Regions from separate parts of the Colwellia meonggei genome, predicted to be linked through region 1. Evidence: predicted binding sites of a transcription regulator. Region 1 holds the regulator's gene; each other region holds the start of a gene.
What was found. Region 1 encodes sigma-54, which starts transcription at its own class of promoters, with help from an activator protein. Its sites were predicted from a motif close to GTTGGCACGNNNNTNGNNT; they were not measured.
Positions count from the first base shown of each region.

Region 2: the regulator sigma-54 is predicted to act here: its motif matches at 1,200-1,218, upstream of AC27E9_RS15505 (PEP-CTERM sorting domain-containing protein).
Region 3: the regulator sigma-54 is predicted to act here: its motif matches at 1,581-1,599, upstream of glnA (glutamate--ammonia ligase).
Region 4: the regulator sigma-54 is predicted to act here: its motif matches at 1,352-1,370, upstream of AC27E9_RS02725 (THxN family PEP-CTERM protein).

Region 1 is NZ_BAAJLZ010000001.1:426,100-429,318, forward strand. It holds gene rapZ (RNase adapter RapZ) at 1-498, opposite strand, end outside; gene ptsN (PTS IIA-like nitrogen regulatory protein PtsN) at 505-957, opposite strand; gene hpf (ribosome hibernation promoting factor) at 991-1,278, opposite strand; gene AC27E9_RS01975 (RNA polymerase factor sigma-54) at 1,316-2,824, opposite strand; gene lptB (LPS export ABC transporter ATP-binding protein) at 2,888-3,219, opposite strand, start outside.
Region 2 is NZ_BAAJLZ010000007.1:42,663-45,881, reverse strand. It holds gene feoB (ferrous iron transport protein B) at 1-1,070, shown strand, start outside; gene AC27E9_RS15505 (PEP-CTERM sorting domain-containing protein) at 1,284-1,949, shown strand; gene AC27E9_RS15500 (MmcQ/YjbR family DNA-binding protein) at 2,052-2,444, shown strand; gene AC27E9_RS15495 (helix-turn-helix domain-containing protein) at 2,496-3,219, shown strand, end outside.
Region 3 is NZ_BAAJLZ010000009.1:4,373-7,591, forward strand. It holds gene glnA (glutamate--ammonia ligase) at 111-1,517, opposite strand; gene typA (translational GTPase TypA) at 1,835-3,219, shown strand, end outside.
Region 4 is NZ_BAAJLZ010000001.1:596,765-599,983, reverse strand. It holds gene AC27E9_RS02730 (hypothetical protein) at 1-182, opposite strand, end outside; gene AC27E9_RS02725 (THxN family PEP-CTERM protein) at 353-1,273, opposite strand; gene prsT (XrtA/PEP-CTERM system TPR-repeat protein PrsT) at 1,589-3,219, opposite strand, start outside.

The DNA of each region.
Region 1 (3,219 bases):
AGATTCGAAAACAATAACCATTGAGCCAGATTTTTTGCCTAAAATTCTTTCTCGTACCAAATCAGCCAATTGGTGTGGTGAAAGTTGGCTGGTATTAATATATAAATGCGCGCGAGTCGCAATTGGTGCAAGTAATTGCTTTTCCAGTGCAATCGCTTGATCAAGGGCGATATTTTGTTTAATTAAAGGGTGTAAACGTCGAGTTTCACTAAACCGGCGAATGAGATCGCTATCATCAGCATCTAAATAGAGTAAGTTTAATTCAACCGCGCTGGGCAGGTAATCGATAATCTCTGGAACATCATTCGGGTCGGCGGGTAAATTACGAACATCAAGGCTAACGGCAACATTCTCGTAATCATTGATCACAGTATGGGTTAATGCGGGCAACAAATTAACCGGAATGTTATCAACACAATAATAGCCTAAATCTTCTAAGACTCTAAGTGCCACACTTTTACCTGAGCCGGAACGGCCACTGACAATGATTAATTTCACTGGTAATTAACTCGCTTGTTGGATTAATTCAAAAAGTGCTTGGTTACTTTCACATTTACGAACTTGTTTACAAAACTGTTTGTCGCGAAATATCTCGGCGATGCTTTGTAATGTACATAAATGATTTTGACACTCAGCTTCGGCAACAAATAGCGCAATAAAAATATCGACAGGTCTATGATCTATGGCATCAAAGTTTATCGCTTGTTCTGTAGTAATAACTACCGCAATTGGCTTATCAGCAGTATCTAAACGTCCGTGAGGAATTGCAATTCCGTTACCAATTCCAGTAGAGCCCATTTTTTCACGCTTAACCAAGCTCTCTAACAATTGAAAAGTATCGTGATTAGGCAATTTTTCAGAGGCCAAGCTACTTAAATATTCTAATATGCGTTTTTTACTGGAGCCCGGAGCTGCACATATAGTGCAGTCCGGTGTCAAGATGTCTTGCAACTTCATAATTACTTCAAAAACCTAATGCGAAGGGGGATATTAGTGTTTACTAATTTTGCCTTTATATTTTAATATTTGGCGGTCAAGTTTATCAATCAGTGAATCGATTGAAGCGTACATATCACTATTTTCGGCTTTGGCATGTACTTCACTACCACTTAAATGCACCGTTGATTCGGCAATTTGATTAAGCTTTTCCACCGTTAACACGACATGAACATTATTGATATGATCAAAATGTCGCTCTAGTTTTTCAAATTTTCCATTAACATAATCACGTAATGAATCGGTAACATCGACATGGTGTCCGGTAAGATTAATTTGCATATGCTTCAATCCTCTTTTTCGGGTAAATAAACCAAGCCTACAATAGGCTTTTACGTTGATTCGATGGTGGTATCGAAAGTGACTCGCGATATTTAGCTATGGTACGTCTCGCCACTTTAATACCTTGTTCTGCAAGAATATCTGCCATTTTACTATCGCTCAGTGGCTTGGCCGGTACTTCTGCAGAAACTAACTTTTTAATTAACTCACGAATGGCAGTTGATGAACACTCGCCACCATTCTCAGTACTGACATGGCTAGAAAAGAAATATTTTAATTCGAAAATGCCTCGTGGCGTGTGCATATATTTTTGTGTGGTAACACGCGAAATGGTTGATTCATGCATATCAACAGCTTCAGCAATATCGTTCAATACCATAGGACGCATGGCTTCAGGGCCATGTTCAAAAAATCCTTGTTGGCGTTGAACGATACAATTTGACACTTTTAATAGGGTATCATTACGGCTTTCGAGACTTTTTATAAACCACTTAGCTTCCTGCAGGTTTGAACGAATAAATTGCGAGTCAGTAGATGATTTCATTGAACGTGACATCGCGGCATATTGCTGGTTTACCGAAAGCTTAGGTGCAGTATCAGGATTTAGTTCAACGGTCCAACGACCATTTTTCTTTTCAACTGACACATCAGGTATAACGTATTGCTCTTCACTCTTAATAACGCTATCACCAGGGCGTGGATCAAGTGTCTGAATTAAGCGAATAACTTCACGTAATTGATCTTCTTTTAGGCGTAATTTACGCATTAATTGGCGATAGTCGCGATTACCAAGTAAATCGATATATTTACCTACCGCTAATTTACTTTCCTCTAACCAAGGTGTATCGCTTGAGAACTGGTTTAATTGAATTAGTAAACACTCCGGAATAGAGCGGGCCGCGACACCTACAGGATCAAAAACATTAATACGTTTTAAAACCACTTCAATTTCGTCAAGTTCTACGTCTTCAATGCCAACACTTTCTAAAATTTCTTCAGCTGATACTGTAAGGTAACCAGCTTCATCGACAGCTTCAATAATCGCTGTTGCAATAGCCTGGTCGGTTTCGGTAAACGGTGTAAGCTCCATTTGCCAAAGTAAGTGATCTTGAATTGAGTCTTTAGTTTCGCCTTGGTAAGTATAATCTTCTGAGGCTGGGCCTACTGCGCCGCTGCTAGCACCGGCACTAAAATTATCGTCCCAAGTGGTGTCGTTATTTAATTCTTCTGGGATATCAGTTTTTGCCATACCTTCAGCAGAACTGATTTCATCGATAGTAGGAGTAGAGTCTTCACTGCCATCTGGCGTCGCTACTTCAGTGCTTTCGCCGACACTTGCGGAAAATGCTTCTTCTAAATTATCAGGGGTATTTTCGGTAGTATTAGTTTGGTTTTCATCCATTTCAAGCAGTGGATTACTTTCAAGCGCTTCCTGAATCTCTTGCTGTAGGTCTAATGTCGACAATTGCAACAATTTAATTGCTTGTTGCAATTGCGGGGTCATGGTTAGCTGTTGCCCGATACGGAGCTGCAGAGTAGGACGCATTTAGATTTTCTTTTCCCTGTTACTATTTAACACAATGTTATTTTATTGCTAAAGCTGATTTCACTATAGCGTGAATTGTTCACCTAGGTATACATCTCTTACGTGTTGATTTGCAAGAATTTGATCCGCATCACCTTCTGCAATAAGTTCACCATGGCTAACAATATACGCATGTTCACAAACGTCTAATGTTTCGCGCACGTTATGATCAGTAATTAGAATACCAATACCACGTTCCTTTAAGTGTAGGATAATTTTTTTTATATCACCTACTGAAATTGGATCAACACCTGCAAAAGGTTCATCCAACAAGATAAATTTTGGATCAGCAGCTAATGCTCGCGCAATTTCTACTCGACGACGTTCACCACCTGACAGGCTCATACCTAAATTGT
Region 2 (3,219 bases), on a different contig from region 1:
CGGTAATGTCAGCGCGAATTTTAGATAATGAGCGAGAGCGAATAACGACGGTTATGATGTCGCCATTTATGTCTTGTGGTGCACGTTTACCTGTATATGCGTTATTTGCGGCAGCATTCTTTCCTGATTCCGGACAAAATATTGTATTTTTACTTTATCTTATTGGTATTGCGGCAGCACTTTTTACCGGTTTAATGCTGAAGAAAACCATTTTAATGGGCGGTAATTCAATTAATATTATGGAATTACCTTTGTATGAATGGCCAACATTGTCATTTTTATTAAAGCGTGTTTGGCAAAGAACTCGTTCATTTGTTTTAGGTGCAGGGAAAACCATTGTGGTGGTGGTATGTATTCTTAACTTCTTTAATTCATTAGGAACAGATGGTGAATTTGGTCATCACGATAGTGAAGACTCATTACTGAGTAAAAGCGCACAAGTTGTTACTCCTTTATTAGCGCCTATGGGAGTAAAAGAAGATAACTGGCAGGCAAGCGTTGGTATTATCACCGGCTTATTTGCTAAAGAGGCGTTAGTTGCAACCTTTAATAGCTTATACTCACCGGCATCAGAAGAAGCAAGTGAACCCGACTCATTAGCTGATTTATGGCAACAAGCGCTAACAAGTATATCTGACAACCTTCAAGGCATAGAAGCTGACGACCCACTAGGAACCGATATCGGTGATGTATCAAGCATCGAAATTGCCGCGCAAGAGCAGGGTGTTGAAGAAACCACAATTACCATAATGCAGGCAGCATTTGTTGGTAAAATAGGAGCTTTTAGTTACTTACTCTTTATTTTACTTTATACGCCTTGCGCAGCGGCAATGGGAGCAATAAAAAATGAGGTTGGTACACGTTGGGCTGTTTTCGCTGCGCTGTGGAGCTTTAGCTTAGCGTATTTAGCGGCTACAGCTAGCTACCAAGTTGCAGTTTTTACCACTGAACCATTATCAGCTTCTATTACTTTAGCGATAATTTTATTGGTTTTTTTAAGTATATACATTGGTTTGAAGCGCTTTGGCAAAAATATTTTAACGATTCCAACATTGGTCAGTTATCGTTAGTAAGATGGATTAAGTGAGTTGATGTAAAGGTTGGTTGATAAATGAACAATGTTTGTCGGCTAACTTTACATCTAGCTAAAAATTAATAGGGAAAAACACTAAAAGTCATAATTAACAATGGTTTATTTTGTTGGTGTGCTTTTTGCTTTTGAGTATCTTTTTAAGCTGCTAGTTAGCTTTATTAATTTATTTTAGCGTATAACGAGAGAATCCATGTTAACCAGGTTTATTAGTGTTTTATTACTGATATCATCAATGTCATCATCTGCCAATATTATTAACGTAATCGACTTTGATGGCACCAATGAAGGTGTCGCTGAACAGTTTGTCTTTACAGAGAATGGCGTTACATTAACTATCAGTGCTTGGACAACCAATGTTAATAGTACTCAAGACGTATTAACAGATTGGCAGCTATTATCAGGGCCATATGGCGTATATAAAGGCAGTTCGGGTTTAGGTGTTAAGTCTAATGATCAAGATGGCCATCATCTTGATGGTGGGCAATCTAGTGACTTGAATGATCTTGATGAAGGCTTATTATTTTCGTTTTCAGAAGAAATTAATATATTGGGTTTTTATGCTGATTACCTTAACGACAATGACGATTTAAACTTCTCGCTTGTTACCTATTTAACGCCAACTAGTATTGAAACAACGGATATATTTTTTGATCAACAAGCTTCATTGATTTTTGATGATGAAGGTGTGTTTTTTGCTCCTGATAATTTAATCGGCTCAGCATTTATGATCTGGGCTGATGGCAATGATGATGCAGTTCGTATAGTTGATACTGCTTTTACTAAAGTGCCGGAGCCAAATAGTTTGTTACTTTTTTCACTTTTCCTTATAGGCTTTGCGTTTAAGCGAAGAAGCTAAAATACCTTTCCCCATTTCAAATAAAACCTAGTTTGCTAGGTTTTTTTATGTGCATTTTTTGAGTAAAGTAATATTTAATTAATCGCGAGTTTAGGGCAATAAATGGATCATAAACAAGCTGAAAGCTATTTACTCAGTAAAGTTGAAACCTCAATGTACTACCCTTTTGGCGATGAGGTAAAAGTATTTCGTGTGAAAAGTAAGATGTTTGCCACGTTGTCATTGGGCAAGGGTAGCGAGAAGGATACTGACGGTAAAATGGCTGGGCATTATTGTATCAATCTTAAGTGTGACCCTGACGAAGCTATTATGCTTCGTGATATTTTTTCATCTGTTATTCCTGGTTATCACATGAATAAGGCTCAATGGAACACAATCATTTTGGATGGCTCGATTCCACAAGGTGAAATTGAACGGATGATGGATAATTCATTTATGTTGGTTGTGAGCAAAATGACCAAGAAAGATCAGCAATCAATACAACTTCATTTATAGCTTATGTTAGATTACTTAGCATGAGTTTGTCACCTTAAGAATAATCATTATATGTCGTTAGAAAACCAACTTTTACTGATGTTTAGTGCATTTGGCGCGTTAAATGGTTTTGTCGTGTCAGCTTATGTTTATATTTCAAGCAAACAACAAATTGCTCGTCAGTTTTTAGCTTTTATGCTTTTGATGATTAGTATTCGTATTTTTAAATCAGTGTTGTTCTATTTTAATGCCGATATGGATAAAGTGATTTTACAGATAGGCTTATCTGCTTGTTTTCTTATTGGGCCATTACTTTATTTTTATGCAATGGCGACACTTTCTCGGGCAACGGGCCAAGCATTTAGTTGGCGAGCACATTTAGCGACAATGCTTACACTCGTTGTATTTATTGGCTTGGCCTTTCCTTATTCAGCTAATGCTGAGTTGTGGGGGAGCAGTTTTTATAAAATTATTAACTTTGCTTGGTTCTTTTATATTGCATTAAGTCTGTTTCGATTAAGGCTCTATTTGCTAGCGTTGTTTGATAAAAAGAAAGAAAAACTGGCGGAAGATGAAATATTATTAGTTTGTGTGTTGCTTGGTAATATTTTGATATGGCTAGCTTATTTCACTGCATCTTACACCTCATATATTGTTGGAGCATTTTCATTTAGCTTTATATTTTTATTAAGCTCTTTGCTGATTTTTTTCAAATTTAAAACGGCAAAATATGGTGCACATAAAATTGATAATGCCGAGGCTCAACAGAAATTAGCAAAACTGGAATTGCTAATGT
Region 3 (3,219 bases), on a different contig from region 1:
TTAAGTTCCTGTTCCATAGGTCTATCTATTAATCTATCCAAATATTGTGCTTTTCGCCACAAAAAAAGCTCACCGAAGTGAGCTTTTTATTAACTAACTTGTTGAATTAGTTAAACGCTGTAGTACATATCGAACTCAACAGGGTGTGTTGTTGAGTTTAATAATTCTACTTCTTCACGCTTCAGACCAATATATGCATTGATCATATCTTTATCCATAACACCGCCTTCTGTTAAGAAGTCCATGTCATTTTCTAATGCATCAAGTGCTTCTTCTAATGAAGCTGCTACTTGTGGAATAGCTAACGCTTCTTCCGCAGGTAAGTCGTATAAATCTTTATCCATAGCATCGCCAGGATGGATTTTGTTTTTGATGCCGTCAAGGCCAGCCATTAGCATTGCTGAGAAAGCTAAGTATGGGTTTGCTGTTGGATCAGGGAAACGCACTTCAATACGCATTGCTTTTGGTGTTGGCACGATTGGGATACGAATAGATGCTGAACGGTTACGAGCTGAATATGCAAGCATTACCGGCGCTTCAAAACCAGGAACAAGACGTTTGTATGAGTTAGTTGAAGCATTAGTGAAAGCATTTAGTGCTTTAGCGTGCTTGATAATACCACCAACATAGTAAAGTGCTGTTTCTGATAAACCGCCGTATTTATCACCAGCAAATAAGTTAACACCATCTTTAGCAAGAGATTGGTGAACGTGCATGCCAGTACCGTTGTCACCTACAATTGGTTTTGGCATAAAAGTCGCTGTTTTGCCGTATGCATGTGCAACATTATGAACAACATATTTGTATATTTGTACTTCGTCAGCTTTAAGTACCATAGTATTAAAACGACAAGCAATTTCGTTTTGACCAGCAGTCGCTACTTCATGGTGATGTGCTTCAACAACTAAGCCCATTTCTTCCATTACTAAACACATAGCTGAACGTAAGTCTTGAGAAGAATCTACTGGTGCTACTGGGAAGTATCCGCCTTTAACACCAGGACGATGGCCTGTGTTACCTTCTTCATAAGAAGTGCCTGAATTCCATTTTGCTTCTTTATCATCAATCTTATAGAAAGAACCACTCATATCTGTGTGGAAACGTACATCATCAAATACGAAGAACTCTGGCTCTGGACCAATTAATACGGTATCTGCAATGCCTGTACTACGCATGTAGTCTTCAGCACGTTTAGCTACTGAACGAGGGTCACGGCTGTAGCCTTGCATGGTAGCTGGCTCAACGATGTCACAACGAATGTTTAATGTTACAGCTTCAGTAAATGGGTCAAGTACAGCTGAATCGGCATCAGGCATCATCACCATGTCTGATTCATTAATACCTTTCCAGCCTTCAATAGAAGAACCGTCAAACATTTTACCGTCTTCAAAGAAGTCTTCATTTACTTGATGATGAGGAATTGAAACGTGTTGTTCTTTACCTTTTGAGTCAGTAAAGCGTAAATCAACAAACTTGACGTCATGTTCTTTAATTAAATCTAAAACTGCGTTTGACATTGATAGTCTCCGGTATCGTTAGTTCTTCAAATTTCAAAAATACATTTTCTATTGTCTGAGCATAAGCGAGTATTGTGCCAATAGTAAAGTTATTGAAATATATCGTTTTAATTTTTTAATTTAATGTGGATTGCACCGATTTGGTGCGGTCTATGTTGCATTGTGGTGCGTATGCTCTAATTTGGGTATTCGAACTATTTTAGTTTAAAACTAAAGGCCTAATGTGAATTAATTTATATTTCTTCAGGACAGTATATTTGTTGCTACTTCTCCTGTACAATACGCGCCCAATTATAGCCCTATTGAGCAAAACGCCCGTGTTAGATAAATTACGTAATGTTGCCATCATCGCCCACGTTGACCATGGTAAAACAACCTTGGTTGATAAGTTATTAGATCAGTCAGGTACGCTTGACGCAAGAAATGGTCTTGAAGAACGTGTTATGGATTCAAATGATATCGAAAAAGAACGCGGTATCACAATTTTAGCAAAAAACACTGCTATTAACTGGGGCGACTACCGTGTAAACATTGTAGATACTCCAGGCCATGCTGACTTTGGTGGTGAAGTAGAACGTGTTATGTCAATGGTAGACTCTGTACTACTAATTGTTGACGCGCAAGAGGGCCCAATGCCTCAAACGCGTTTTGTAACTAAAAAAGCGTTTGCTCAAGGCTTAAAGCCGATTGTAGTCATCAACAAAATTGACAAGCCTGGTGCACGTCCAGAGTGGGTTATGGATCAAGTTTTCGATTTGTTTGATAACTTAGGTGCTACTGATGACCAGTTGGATTTCCAAGTTGTTTATGCTTCAGCCATTAATGGTTGGGCTTCAATGGAAGAAGGCGAAGTAGGTACTGATATGACACCTCTTTTCCAAACCATTGTTGATCAAGTACCTGTGCCGGATGCTGATTTGGAAGGCGCATTCCAAATGCAAATCTCTCAACTTGATTACAGCTCTTATTTAGGTGTTATTGGTGTTGGTCGTATTACTCGTGGTAGCGTTAAACCAAACCAGCAAGTAACGGTTGAAGGTGCTAACGGTAAACTTCATAACGGTAAAGTAGGTAAAGTATTCGGTTACTTAGGCTTAGAGCGTAATGAAACAGATATTGCTCATGCTGGTGATATTATTGCCATTACTGGTTTAGGTGAATTAAAGATTTCTGATACTATTTGTTGTCCAAACGAAGTAGATGCTTTACCACCACTGTCAGTTGATGAACCAACAATTAACATGACTTTCCAAGTAAATACTTCACCATTTTCTGGTCAGGAAGGTAAGTATGTTACTTCACGTAACATCAAAGATCGCTTAGATAAAGAGCTAGTACACAACGTAGCACTACGTGTAGAACAATTAGACGATCCTGATAAGTTTAAAGTATCAGGTCGTGGTGAACTTCATTTAGGTATTTTAATTGAAAACATGCGTCGTGAAGGTTACGAATTAGCGGTTTCTCGCCCTGAAGTAATTATGCGTGAAGTTGATGGTCAGTTAGAAGAACCGTATGAAACTGTGACTATTGATGTTGAAGAACAGCACCAAGGTCCAATCATGGAAAAAATGGGTGTTCGCAAAGCAGAACTTACTGATATGGCACCAGACGGTAAAGGCCGTATTCGTATGGATTTCATTATGCCAAGTCGTGGTTTAATTGGTTTCCAAACTGAGTTTATGACATTAACTTCAGGCTC
Region 4 (3,219 bases), 170 kb from region 1:
ATACTAAACTCAGTATCTTGTTTACTAATCACCTGAATATGATGTCTATCATCACTTAGCTCTGTTTGCTTAAACTGCACTTGATGATCAAAGTCCCATTGAGACGCTGCACTTGAACTTTCTTTGTTTTGTGCACAGCCTGTAACGAGCACAATCAACAACAAGATGTGTAAACTTTTCATTATTCCAACTTCCCTAATCATTTCACGTAAGTACTACTTAGGTGTCAGTATAACCGCCATTTTTCATCAAAACTATTCTATAAACACAGGGATAAAAAAAGCCAGCATAATTGCTGGCTCTACCTTACACATTACATTAATAAATCATTACATATTATTAGTAATTAAACTTATACTTTAAATTTAGCTTTTCTAGCACCTAAAGCAATCATAGCAATTGCTAATAAAAATATAGAGCTTGGTTCAGGTACGGTGATAGCACGCTCGTGGCTAATATTAAATCCAAACTGGAATGTTGTATGTGCTTTCTCACTAGTAACTAGTCCAGAGCAACCTTCAGCTAGTCCTAAGGCTGCACAATAACCTGCGTCTAATGTTGCAAACGGTGCTGGTACTCCCATATTATCAAAAACTAAAATATTGATCCCATATAGGTTACCGTCGTATACAAACGGAATGCCAACGGTTAAGTCTCCATTAAAGCCAAATATATCAGGACATCCACCAACATGATCGCTCGAATCGCTACCATCTAAACATAAGCCGCTTCCAGGGTTATTTGTAGTTTCTTGAAATCTAAAATCAATACCAATTGTTGGAGCATCTTCAACACCACCTGTATCAGGCACTAAAGCGTCCAATGTCAAGTAGTCTGTAAGGGTACCACCCGTTAACGTGGCAAAGCTTCCACTTAAAGTATTATTCCAGTGTGTGGCACTGATACCAACCCCTACCTGTCCTGGACCAGGAGCACCACCTATAATTGTATTAACTGAACCACCAACAGCGCCGCCACCGAATCGATCATCACCTGCAACGCCATCACCAATTGTTATTGCACTTCTTGATGAGCCAGGACCAACACCTGTATCTTGAAAATCACCACCATCTGCACCCCATGATAATTCGTAAAGTGAAGCATCAGTATCGCCAGTTCCACCAGAGAAATCCGAGTCAGTAAACTCAGCCCAAGTACTATAGTCCCAGGTGGTTACAATATCTCCAGCAAATGCAGTACTGGCAGCAAAGGTATAAAACAATGCAACTGCGATTGCCCCTATCCGTTTTTTTAAATTTGTTAAGTTATCCATTAGTTGTTACCTATCTTTGATTCATTAAAATAAAGAGGAATTACTTTAACTGCGTGTAACTACCTAACAATTACTCAAATGCATATTCTTTGCCATCAATATAAGGTGGTGATTTTATGAATTTTTTTTAAGATAATTAACAAAGCTCAACTAACCTGTAAAAATATTTATAACAACTAAAGTCAACATAAAAACCGCTAACCACATGAAAAGTATAACTTAAATACAAGAGGATTATTTGAACATAAAAATACAAGCGAAATAACATGTAAAAAAATCTGACATTAGCAATGTAAGGAATTGAAACCTAATAGATTACATTGCTTTTAATTGACTCAGCTCAATATCAAATTGCTTACGTTCATCATCTGTTAATTGCGAAAGTATATTCTCAGCATCTTCACCTTTATTACTTAAAGCTAATGCTTGAGCGTAATGACGGGTGATTTCAGCCGATTTACGCTGTGCATAGGCTTGCTCCAAAACAATTATCGCATCACCATGTTTTTTAGCATGAAGTAGAGCTACGCCTAGTGTATCAAGAACGTCTGGGTGTCCTGGAGCTTTATCTCGAGCACGCTTTGCGAATTCAATTGCTTTATCAATATCACCTTTTTCGGTATTTAAAACAGCCAAATTATTTAACGCAATTATATTTGAGGATTGTAGAGTTAGTATTTTGAGATACTGACTTTCTGCTTTAGCTGGCTGAGAAACCATATAGAGTTCTGCTAAGTAGTTTTGTAAAGGAATATTAGATTGAACAAAATTTGGCTCCTTCTCAAGAAAGGATATTGCAGAACTAACCCCATCAGTTTCACGATATGCTTTCGCCAGAAGTAACATTGTTTTCGCATTCTTTTGAATTCTATTAGAAACCTGAAGATTCTTTCTAGCTATTGAATAATGCTTTTTCATCAGCGCATTGATGCCCGATAATTGCAACGCTTCAGCATTGTTCGGCATAACTTCAAGCATATTGCTTATTAAGGTGTCCAAACCATCCATTTTGCCCAAGTTAATGGCATAGCGCACTTCTCTGAGTATTAAGAACTTGTTGTTTTTAAGTTCTTTTTGACGTCTCGCTATTTGAGTTTTTTCAAAAGCTAATTCAAAATCTCGAAATCTTTCAAGCAACTCTATTTGTAATGCATAGCTTTGAAGTTCATTGGGTGATAATTGTTGCCAGCGTAACGCTTCTTCATTCATTTTAGTTTTATTACCAAGTAAGTAATAGCTATTCAATACCGTAACAAAGTAATCCGGTGATAAATTATCAATTGCTTTGATTGTGTTAAGCCACCGCAATGCTTCTTCAGCTTTTTTTTCAATAAGTGCCTGTTGTGCGAGTATAACTCTAGGCCATTGTAAACTTGGTTTTGTTTCCGCTGTTTTACTTAAATCATTTAAAAAACTATCTATTGCATTCAGCTTAATACTCAATTTAAACAGAAGTTCATATACTCGTTTCGAATCCTCTTCTACAGATAAAGCTTTTAACAATACGGTATTTGCTTGTTCATAGTTGCGAATAATAAAATACTGCTGCGCCAATTCGTACAATACATTGGGCTGATCAGGTTCAATTTTATCAATTTTTTCTAAAAGGGATATTGAATCATTATGTTTTTTCTGCACATGTAAAATTTGTGCTTTCAATAACATAGCAGCAGTGTCATTTGGCTGTTTTACGAGCCAACTTTTTATTGTCGACATTGCCTTTTTAGGCTTATTCTGAATTAAATACGCTGTTGTTAAGGCAAAATTAGCCGCGCTATCATTTGACTCGATAGCATTAGCTCTTTTTAGGTCATCTAAGCCACTAGTATCGTTGCGTAATAACTTAAGAATCCCTAGCCTAGTTTTTGCTTGAACATTTTCAGGCTGAATTTGTAATGCCTTTTCTAATAAGGCAAGAGAATTATCAGATTCACCAATAACGGTTA